2 regions of the Bradyrhizobium sp. SZCCHNR1051 genome follow, and region 2 is predicted to be linked to the other one. Evidence: riboswitches for the same ligand, from Rfam matches in the RefSeq annotation. Region 2 holds a riboswitch; the other holds the start of a gene.
The links. Region 2 has a riboswitch for cobalamin ahead of QW868_RS06375 (TonB-dependent receptor plug domain-containing protein). Riboswitches for the same ligand answer to the same signal wherever they lie in the genome.

Region 1 (5,045 bases), on a different contig from region 2:
GATCAACGCGGTGGGCCGCGCATCATCGTGGCCGCAGAGATCATCGATGCCGACGGCTCCGCGATCGGGCATGAAGCCGACGATCGAACCGATCGCGACCGGCTCCGCAAAATGCGCGTCGCGCCCGAGCAGCGTCGCGAGATAGCGCAGGGCCTCGCGCGCATTGCCGACGCCGCCCTCGTGCAGATAGCCGTAGAGACGCGAGGTCGCGTCCTGCGGCAGGGTCGAGAGCGCATCGAGCCTCTCGTCGGCGCGATCATCACCCGGCAGTGCCGCGAACAGGATGTGGCGGCTGCGGCAGACCGATGCGATGCGCTCCAGCCCGTAGCGCCAATAGTCGAGCCCGCCGAGACAGCGCACGACGACGGCGCGCGCGCCCAGCACGACGCGGTCGACATAGAGATCGACCGACATCGGATGCTTCAGCCGTTTCAGGCTCGCGAGGCGCAGGCTCGGCAGCTCATCCGACGACGCGGTCCAGGCCTCGGCCAATGCCGACAAGTCGCTATCCGAGAACGACAGCACGACGATTTCGGCCGGCGACTGTGCAAGATCCACGGCCTGTTCGAGGTCGTCGAGATCCGCGCCCGTTGTCGCCAGCAGGTGCATCGGTCCCGCCTATCCTGTGATCAGGCTCTGGATGGCGGCGGCATCGAGGCCGCGCTCGCCGATGATCACCAGCCGCCCCTGCCGCGATTCGCCGGATCGCCACGGGCGCTCGAACTGATGCTGGATGCGGTTGCCGACGGCCTGCACCAGGAGGCGCAGCGGCTTGCCGGCGACTTCCACGAACCCCTTCACGCGCAATACGTCATGCGCGTCGACGGCGGCCGCGATGCGGTCGACGAGCGCATCGGGCGAAGCCTGCGCCGGAACGTCGAGCACGAAACTCTCGAAATCGTCGTGGTCGTGCTCGGCCTCGTTGTCGTGATGTGACGGTCGGGCCGCGAGATCGTCCTCCGCTGCGGCACCGAGCCCGAGCAGAATTGAAGCCGACAGCCTGCCGTGCTCCGTCGCGATCACCTTGACGGCACGCTGCACCTTCGCCGTGATCTCGGCCGCGACATCCTTGCGCTGCTCCTCGCTCATCAGGTCGCTCTTGTTCATCACAACGAGATCGGCGCACAGCAGCTGGTCCTCGTAGACCTCCTCCAGCGGGTTGTCGTGATCGAGTGAAGCATCACTGGCGCGCTGCGCGGCGAGCGCTTCGGGATCGTCGGCGAAGCGTCCCGCGACCACCGCCGGGCCGTCGACGACCGCCACCACACCGTCGACGGTGACGCGCGTCGCGATCTCCGGCCAGTTGAAGGCCTGCACCAGCGGCTTCGGCAGCGCGAGCCCCGAGGTCTCGATCACGATATGCTCGGGCGGCTCCTTCTGATCCAGCAGGCTCCTGAGCGCGGGCACGAAATCATCGGCAACGGTGCAGCACAGACAGCCGTTCGACAGCTCGACGATGCGATCCTCCGGACAGTCCGGCACGCCGCAGCCTTTCAGGATGTCGCCGTCGATGCCGACATCGCCGAACTCGTTGACGATGATGGCGAGCCGGCGACCGTTCGCGGTCTCGATCAGGTTGCGCACCAGCGTGGTCTTGCCGGCGCCGAGGAAACCGGTGACGATGGTGCAAGGCGTCTTGGCGAACGACTTCGTCATGGCGATACGATCTCTCGTTTCAGCGTGGTGCTGACAGCGCGGGAACGCGCGCAACGGTGTTCTTGCGGATGTATTCGGGACGCTCGCGCCAGGCCGGCAGGCCGGCGTCATGGCGCTGATGCAGCTGCGCGAATGTCAGCACATCCTGAACATGCAGATCCGGATCGAGCGCGCCGAGCACGTAGGTCCATTTGCCCGGCGCCGTCACTGCAACCGTGCACGCACGATTGCAGTTCGACAGGCACTCGACGCCGACCACGGTGACACCGGCGCGCTGCGCGGTCGGCAACGTCTCGATCGCGGCGAGCAGACGGGCTCCGGCCCGCGGCTGATCAGGCGGCGTAGGTTCCGTCGCCTGCGAACGGCAGGTGACGCAGACGAACAGCGTCGTCTCACCAGTCTCCGATGCGGTCATCAATCAGCCGATCACGCCGGCCGCCGTCGCCGCGGCGACCCCTCCCACCAGCACGATGGCAGCGCCCGCGAGCCGCAGCGCCAGCGGTGCGGCCGCTTTGGCCTTCGCCGACAGCAGCCTGGTGCCGAGGAACGCGCCGGCGGCGATGAGGGTCTGGATCACGAGCAGACCGACGAGATAGGCCCCGAGCGGGGTGTTCTCGGCCCCAACGATCGATTCACCCAGCGCATATCCATGGACGAGGCCGGTCACGGCGAACAGGCCGGCGACGGGCAGCACGCCGAAACCGCCACGCATCACCACCACCAGACCGACCACGACGGTGGTCAGGCCGACCAGCAGCTCGGCAGCCGGGATGTTGGCCTTGGCCACATGAAGGCCGACGCCCGCGATCATCGCTGTGGTGAAGGCGAGCACCGGCGCGAAGCCGCGGCCCAGAAGCGCTGCAACGATGCCCGCACCGACGATGGCGGCCAGATGGTCGATTCCGATCACAGGATGGCCGAGGCCGGACAGCAGGCCCTGCGCAAACGTCTGCGGCAGCTTGCCATCCATCATGTGATGCGCGAAGGCGGGATCGGCGGCGAGCAGCACCAGGCTCGCGGCTGCAAAGGTCGTGGTACGGGTCAACTTCATGGCCGTCTCCGTCGCTTGCCGGCTCCCCCAGAGGACCGGACGATGCGCTGCATCCGACGGCATCCCGCCCATCCCGGCGGGATCAGAACCAGCATCGCGACTCCCCGCGCGACGGGTCGGCCAACAGCAATGTCGACGGCAGGTCTCCTGGCTCTCGGGTCACCGCATGAAGCCACCTTCCCGGTTTCCCAGTGGTGTCTTGGCCTCACACTCGCCGATTACAGTTGCGGGGGCAGCCACGGCCTTGGGTCAAGAACCCGCACCGTGTTCCCTAAATCTCTCCTTTCGGAGAACCGTCATCTGTTAGATACGGGTCGCGCCAAAGCCCGTCAATCGGAATCGTCCCCCATGGTCCCCGCCCGCCCGCATCCCGCCCTGCCGCGCCTCACCCTGGTGCTCGGCGGCGCGCGTTCCGGCAAGAGCCGTCATGCCGAGGCGCTCGTGACCGCCCTTCCCGCACCTTGGACCTATGTTGCGACCGCGCAGGCGTTCGACGATGAGATGAAGGACCGAATCGCGCAGCACAAAGCGCGCCGCACCGAGGGATGGCAGACGTTGGAGACCACGCATGATCTTGCAGGCCTGGTCCGTGCACGGGCAAATTCGAGCGCGCCGATGCTGATCGATTGCCTGACGCTGTGGCTCAGCAATGTGATGCTCGCCGACATGAACGTTCCGGCACGATGCGCCGAGCTGATCGAGGCGTTCAGGGACGCGCCTGGCCCCGTCGTGGCCGTGTCCAATGAGGTCGGACTGGGTATCGTGCCGGACAACGCGCTCGCGCGCGCCTTTCGCGATGCCCAGGGGCGACTGAACCAGGACGTCGCGGCCGTGGCCGATCGCGTGATCCTGATGGCGGCGGGACTGCCGCTGACGTTGAAGTGACCAGGAGAAAATGTCGATGACCGGAAGCGCCGACGATTCACGCCACAAAGCGAAGATGGAGAACCGCAAGGCGGTGCAGGATGCTGAGGTCGCCTCCAAGACCGTCGAGAAGGGCCTGCTGATCGTTCACACCGGCAAGGGCAAGGGCAAATCGACGGCGGCCTGGGGCCTGATGCTGCGCGCACTCGGCCGCGGTTTTCGCATCGGCGTCGTGCAGTTCGGCAAGGGCGCGTGGGAAACCGGCGAGCGCAAGGCGATCGAGCGGTTCGGCGACCAGGTGTCGTGGCACACGCTCGGCGAAGGCTTTACGTGGGAGACGCAAGATCGCGCGCGCGACGTCGCCGCGGCCGAGCGCGCCTGGGCAAAGGCAAAGGAGCTGATGGCGGATCCGTCGATCCGGCTGCTCGTTCTCGATGAGCTCAACATCGCGCTCCGCTACGATCACCTTGATATCGCAGACGTCGTCGCCACGCTGGCAGGGCGCCGTCCCGATCTGCACGTCGTCGTCACCGGGCGCAACGCCAAGCCGGAGCTGATCGAGGCCGCCGACCTCGTCACCGAGATGAACCTCGTGAAGCATCACTTCACAGCCGGCGTGAAGGCGCAGGAAGGCATCGAGTACTAGGCTCATGAGCGCGCGCGCCATCATGTTCCAGGGCACCGGCTCCGACGTCGGCAAATCGCTGATCGTCGCGGGGCTCGCGCGCGCGCTGACATTGCGCGGCCTCAAGGTGGCGCCGTTCAAGCCACAGAACATGTCGAACAATGCCGCCGTCACCGCTGATGGCGGCGAGATCGGACGCGCGCAAGCGCTGCAGGCGCGCGCGGCGCGGCGGCCGATGACCGTGCACATGAATCCGGTGTTGCTGAAGCCGCAGAGCGAGATCGGGTCGCAGGTCGTGGTGCAGGGCCGCGTGGTCGGCAACGCCAAGGCGTCCGCCTATCAGGCGATGAAGCCGCAACTGATGGCGGCCGTGCTGGACAGCTTCCATCACCTCGCAGCGGATGCCGACATCGTGCTGGTCGAAGGCGCGGGCTCCGCCTCCGAGATCAACCTGCGCGCGGGCGACATCGCCAACATGGGTTTTGCGCAAGCCACGCAGATTCCGGTGGTGCTGATCGGCGATATCGATCGGGGCGGCGTGATTGCGAGCCTGGTCGGCACCAGGACGGTGATCGCGCCCGACGATGCCGCGCGCGTGGCGGGTTTCCTCGTCAACAAGTTCCGCGGCGACCCCGCCTTGTTTGCATCAGGCATGAACGAGATCGCGCAGCGGACGGGGTGGACGTCGCTCGGGCTCATTCCGTATTTCTCGGATGCGTGCCGTCTGCCTGCGGAGGATGTGCTCGGCCTCGCTGAACGCGGATCGTCCGGAGGACACCGACCGAAGGTCGTCATCCTCGCCTACCCGCGCATCTCCAATTTCGACGAGTTCGATCCGTTACGGCTGGA
Region 2 (5,045 bases):
TTCGCGCGAGATCATCCCTCTTCCGAGCCCGCCCTGGAACACCGGGAGACCGCACGCAGCGCACGGCGCATCAGCAAAATGGCCGCGGCAAGAATGGGGTTTAAGTTTCAATGCTTGGGAGGATGACAGCTGACGTGAGATCGAGGGCAGCGAGCAAACTGGATGAAGGAAGGTCCGTGACCTTATGAGATCATTAACCTTTCCGTTTCGCTGGCCTGTCGTCGCCGCGTCCGCGGGGAGGTGTTCGGGCCTCATTCCATCGCCTGTCCGGCGAATCTCCGGAAAACCGCGCTCCAGCTCGTCGTCCCCTCTACGCGTATCGCCTTAATTTTCCGTATCCGTGTTTCTCCGGGGTACTACGTCCTCCGACCCTAACGCGTTGTTATCGCCCGTGCCGAAAACTGCTCCGGCCGAGAGCCTTGCAGCGGGATCACAAGCGCGTCGCTGTCGCTCCGGCCATCCGGACAAACGAGCGCGATCGTGTCACAGCCAGAACAGCTCCCGCCTTCAGAACACTCCATCATCACCGAGCTCGAAGAGGCCGTCCGCAGCGGCTCCTCGGCGAAGCGCGTCAACACGCTGCGCCAGGTCACCAATCTGTTCCTGCATGACGGCGAACGCCTCACCGAGGACCAGATCAAGGTGTTCGACAATGTGCTGTGCATGCTGGTCTCACGAGTAGAGACCCGCGCGCGGGCCGAGCTCTCCAAGCATCTCGCGCCGGTCGACTACGCGCCCGTCGAATTGATCCAGCAGCTCGCCCGTGACGACGAAATCTCGGTGGCCGAGAGCGTGCTGATGCACTCGAGCCGGCTGACCGAGCATACGCTGGTCGAGGTCGCGGCGACCAAGGGCCAGGATCACCTGATGGCGATCTCCAGCCGTCCGCATCTGACCGAGGCGGTGACCGACATCATCGTCGACCGCGGCGAGCGCCGGGTCATCCGCAAGCTCGCCAACAACCAGACCGCGCGCTTCTCCGATACCGGCTATTCCGGGATGATGGCGCATGCCGCGGATGACGACGAGCTGTCCGAGATCATCGGGCTGCGCGTCGACCTGCCCACCAAGCACCTGCGCGACCTCTTGCGCCGCGCCACCGAAGCCGTGCGCGCCAAGCTGATGTCCTCGGCGCCGCCGGCGTTGCAACAGGAGATCAAGAAGATCCTCAAGGCCATCGCGGACGTCGCGCGCAGCGACGGCGGCCTGGTCGGGCGCGACTTCACGCTGGCCGAAGAGGCCGTCAAGCGCATGAAGGGGCTGAACGAGCTCAACGATGCCGCCATCGCCTTCTTCGCCGAGACCCGCCGGTTCGGCGAGGTTTCCGCCGCACTCGGCCTGCTCAACAACGTGCCGACCGAGATGATGGCCAAGGTGCTCGAAGGCCCGCGCACCGACATCGTGCTGATCCCCTGCCGTACCGCCAGGCTGGCCTGGTCGGTGGTGGCGAAGATCCTGACCCATCGGCCGATCAAGCACGCCATCGACAGCGACACCCTGAAGCTCGCCGAGCGCGACTATGCCCGGCTGTCGCTCGACACCGCCCAGCGCACGCTGCGGTTCTGGATGGTACACAACAAGGTCGAGAAGTGAGCGGGTGCTCACAAGACGCAATCCTCATCAGCAACGACTCGCGAGCCTCCTCATACTCCGCTGTCGTCCCTGCGAACGCAGGGACCCATACAGCGTGATGTGAATTGGCGGAAAATGTCTGGATCGTCGTCCTTCGCCACACGACCGCCGGCGGCTATGGGTCCCTGCGAACGCGGGGACGACAGCTATGGTTGTCGCAGGCGGCCGGGCATCATCAAGCCGACCGGCCAGCGTTATCGCCAGGAGATCACCGGGCGCCGGATTGACTTTGGTGCGCCCGCACTCCTACGGTGATCGTGACGGTGCCCCTCGACCGGGGCTCAAAAGGGAATGCGGTGCCGCATGCGTCTCGCAAGAGACGTGATCGAAGGCCGCAGCTGCCCCCGCAACTGTAAGCGGCGAATCTCGCGTCATAGGCCACTGGGAAATCTCGGTCCCGGGAAGGCGACGTGGAGGTGATGACCCGCGAGCCAGGAGACCTGCCGTCAGCCGTGGTCACACGCGAGGATGCCGGTCGGGGCGTTATTGGCATCGTTTTCAGGCAGGTCTGCAAAGGTCTGCGTGAGACCTCGTTCGCGGTGACGTGCCACTGACGTCATGCCGAGGTCACTCGTGTCTCCCGTTCCCCATGCCAGGCGGCATCGCGCCGTTCTGTCGTCGTTCTGCGTCCTCGCGTCGTTTGCGCTGCTCGGTGCTTTCCCGGCAGCCGCGCAGCAATCCGCCTCCCCCAACCTTTTGCCGCCGGTCGAGGTTGACGCGCCGCGCAAGCCGGCTGCCGCAGGGCCGGCGGTGTCCGGCGGTTCTCCAACCCGCAACGCCGCGCGACGGCAGACGCCGGCTGCAAAGCCGGCAGCGCCGGCCAGCGCCCCCGTCGCCGTCAGCCCGACCGGCGTTGTGACGCCGGTCGCCAACGTCGCGAATGCGATCACCGTGGTGACCGACAAGGATATCGCCGCGCAGCAGGCCCGCACCGTGCCGGACATCCTGAGCACGGTCCCCGGATTGAACATCGTGCAGGCCGGCGGCCCGGGCGGCCAGACCAACGTCTTCATGCGCGGCACCAATGCCAACCACACCAAGCTCATCATCGACGGCATCGACGCAGGCGACGTCACCAACGGCAACGGCGCGTTCGATTTCGCACATCTGCTCGCCGCCGACATCCAGCAGCTCGAGGTGCTGCGCGGGCCGCAGAGCGGACTGTACGGCTCCGATGCCATCGGCGGCGTCATCTCGGTGATCACGCGCAAGGGCGACGGACCGGCGCGGGCGACCGCCTCGGTCGAGAGCGGCTCGTTCAAGACCTTCAACCAGAGCGCGGGGCTGAGCGGCTCTCAGGACAATGTCAACTACGCAGTCAACGTCGCGCATCTGCACGCCGGTGACGTTCCGGTGACCCCGTGGCAATTGCTGCCTGCGGGGCAGAAGGCCATCGGCAACGCCTACGACAACGTCACCGCCTCGTCCAAGCTCGGCGTCGATCTCAACGAGGCCTGGACGCTCAATTCGGTGGTCCGCTACACCGACGCCACCCTGCTGTTCACCGGCGACAGCGGCTTTCCCAGCTTTCCCGACGCCGCCCAGAGCAACCACACCGTCCATCAACTGGCGACGCGCGAGGAAGCCGTATGGTCGCTGCTCGGCGGCCGCATCAGGAACTACTTCGGCGTCAACTATGTGAACAACTGGTCGTCCGATCTGACGGCCGGCAATCCCGTTGCCGCGGTCGCGACCGGCGAGCGCATCAAATATGACTGGCACGCGGTGACCGAGCTCGCCCCGCGCAACAACCTGATCGTCGGCCTGGAGCAGCAGACCGAACGGCTGAAGACCACCGACCTTTCGGCCGAGAACGGCAACAAGGCCGGCTTCGTCGAGCTGCAGACCGAGTTCGCGAAGCGCTGGTTCGTCGTGACGAGCCTGCGCAACGACGTCAACGACCAGTTCGGCGGCCATGGCACCTACCGGATCGCGCCGGCGGCGATCCTGCCGGTCACCGAGACCAAGCTGAAGGCGAGCTACGGCACCGGCTTCAAGGCACCGACCTTGAGCCAGTTGCACCAGGATTTTCCGGCGTTCAACTTCTTCGCCAATCCCAACCTCCGGCCGGAGCAGAGCACCGGCTACGATGCCGGCTTCGAACAGCCGCTGTTCGACGATCGCGTCCGCTTCGGCACGACCTACTTCCACAACAGCATCACCAACCTGATCAATTTCAACGCGACCTTCACCTCCTACGCCAATGTCGGCCTCGCCACCACCGAAGGCACCGAGAGCTTCGTGACGGCGCGGCTCACCGATCGGATATCGCTGCGCGCGGACTACACCTTCACCCGCGCCGTCGACGCGGTTACCGGCCAGCAGTTGCTGCGCCGGCCGAAGGAGAAATGGAGCGCCACCGCCACCTGGCTGCCGATCGATGCGCTGAGCCTGTCGGCCACCTTGCTGCGGGTCGGCGACTGGCTCGATGTCAGCCGCGACGGCATGACCACCGGCCTCGTCGCACCTGGCTATGCGCTCGTGAACCTGCGCGGCGACTACGCGCTGTCCGACCAGGTCAAGGTGTTTGGCCGGATCGATAACCTGTTCAACCGTCACACCCAGAACCCGACCGGCTTCCTGGCGCCCGGCTTCGGCGTGTTCGGCGGCATCCGGCTCGCGAGCTTCGGCGTGCAGTGACGCAGACCTCCCGAAGCGGCTGACAGCCGCCTCAAAACTGGACTACAATTGCAACAACAGGAGATGTTCCATGACTCTCGACGTCCTCGCCCCCTCTGGTTCCGAGGCTCGCCTCGCGCCCGTCCCGCCGCGGCATGCAGCCGCGTTTTGTTTCGCGCTGCTGACGACCGCTTGTGCGCTGGCGAGCTTCGTGTTCGCCTGCGCGACGCCGTTTGCGGCCTTCGCCGTGATTGCGGCCGCCATGCTTCCGCTGCGCACGGCGCTGCCGGTGATGCTCGGCGCCTGGCTGGTCAACCAGGGCATCGGCTTCGGCGCCCTGCACTATCCGGTCGATGCCAACACGCTGGCCTGGGGCGCGATGATCGGCGCCGCCGTGCTCAGCGCCACTGCCACGGCCCGGGGCGTGCTGCAGGCTCTGCGCGCAAGCCCGGCTCCGCTCGCCTTTGCCGCCGCCCTGCTGGGCGCCTACACGGCGTATGAGCTGGTGCTGCTGGCCGCCACGCCCGCGCTCGGCGGTGCCGCGAGCTTCACGCTCCCGATCGTCGCCCGCCTCGGCCTGACCAGCGCCGCCTGGCTCGTCGGCCTGGTCGCTGTCAGCGAGATCGTCCGCCTGCTCGCGCCGCTGGCCTCACGCCGCGCGACGTCCTGAAACAGCCTAAGGACTCACCGACCAAACAAAAACGGCGGGCCTCGGCCCGCCGTTCTCAATTCTCAGCAAGTCCTGCGCGAACTCAGTTCTTCGACTTGTCGACCAGCGCGCCCTTCTTGATCCA

Region 1: linked by a shared signal. The riboswitch ahead of QW868_RS11540 (HupE/UreJ family protein) and the one ahead of QW868_RS06375 (TonB-dependent receptor plug domain-containing protein) in region 2 are both predicted to bind cobalamin.

Annotation. Positions count from the first base shown of each region.
Region 1 is NZ_JAUEYJ010000008.1:39,682-44,726, forward strand. Features, by position in the region: gene cobN (cobaltochelatase subunit CobN) at 1-609, opposite strand, end outside; gene cobW (cobalamin biosynthesis protein CobW) at 619-1,656, opposite strand; gene QW868_RS11535 (DUF1636 domain-containing protein) at 1,676-2,071, opposite strand; gene QW868_RS11540 (HupE/UreJ family protein) at 2,075-2,707, opposite strand; cobalamin riboswitch at 2,827-3,020, opposite strand; gene cobU (bifunctional adenosylcobinamide kinase/adenosylcobinamide-phosphate guanylyltransferase) at 3,056-3,592, shown strand; gene cobO (cob(I)yrinic acid a,c-diamide adenosyltransferase) at 3,609-4,217, shown strand; gene QW868_RS11555 (cobyric acid synthase) at 4,222-5,045, shown strand, end outside.
Region 2 is NZ_JAUEYJ010000004.1:210,993-216,037, forward strand. Features, by position in the region: gene QW868_RS06370 (DUF2336 domain-containing protein) at 481-1,593, shown strand; cobalamin riboswitch at 1,877-2,095, shown strand; gene QW868_RS06375 (TonB-dependent receptor plug domain-containing protein) at 2,191-4,272, shown strand; gene QW868_RS06380 (hypothetical protein) at 4,343-4,921, shown strand; gene ilvC (ketol-acid reductoisomerase) at 5,004-5,045, opposite strand, start outside.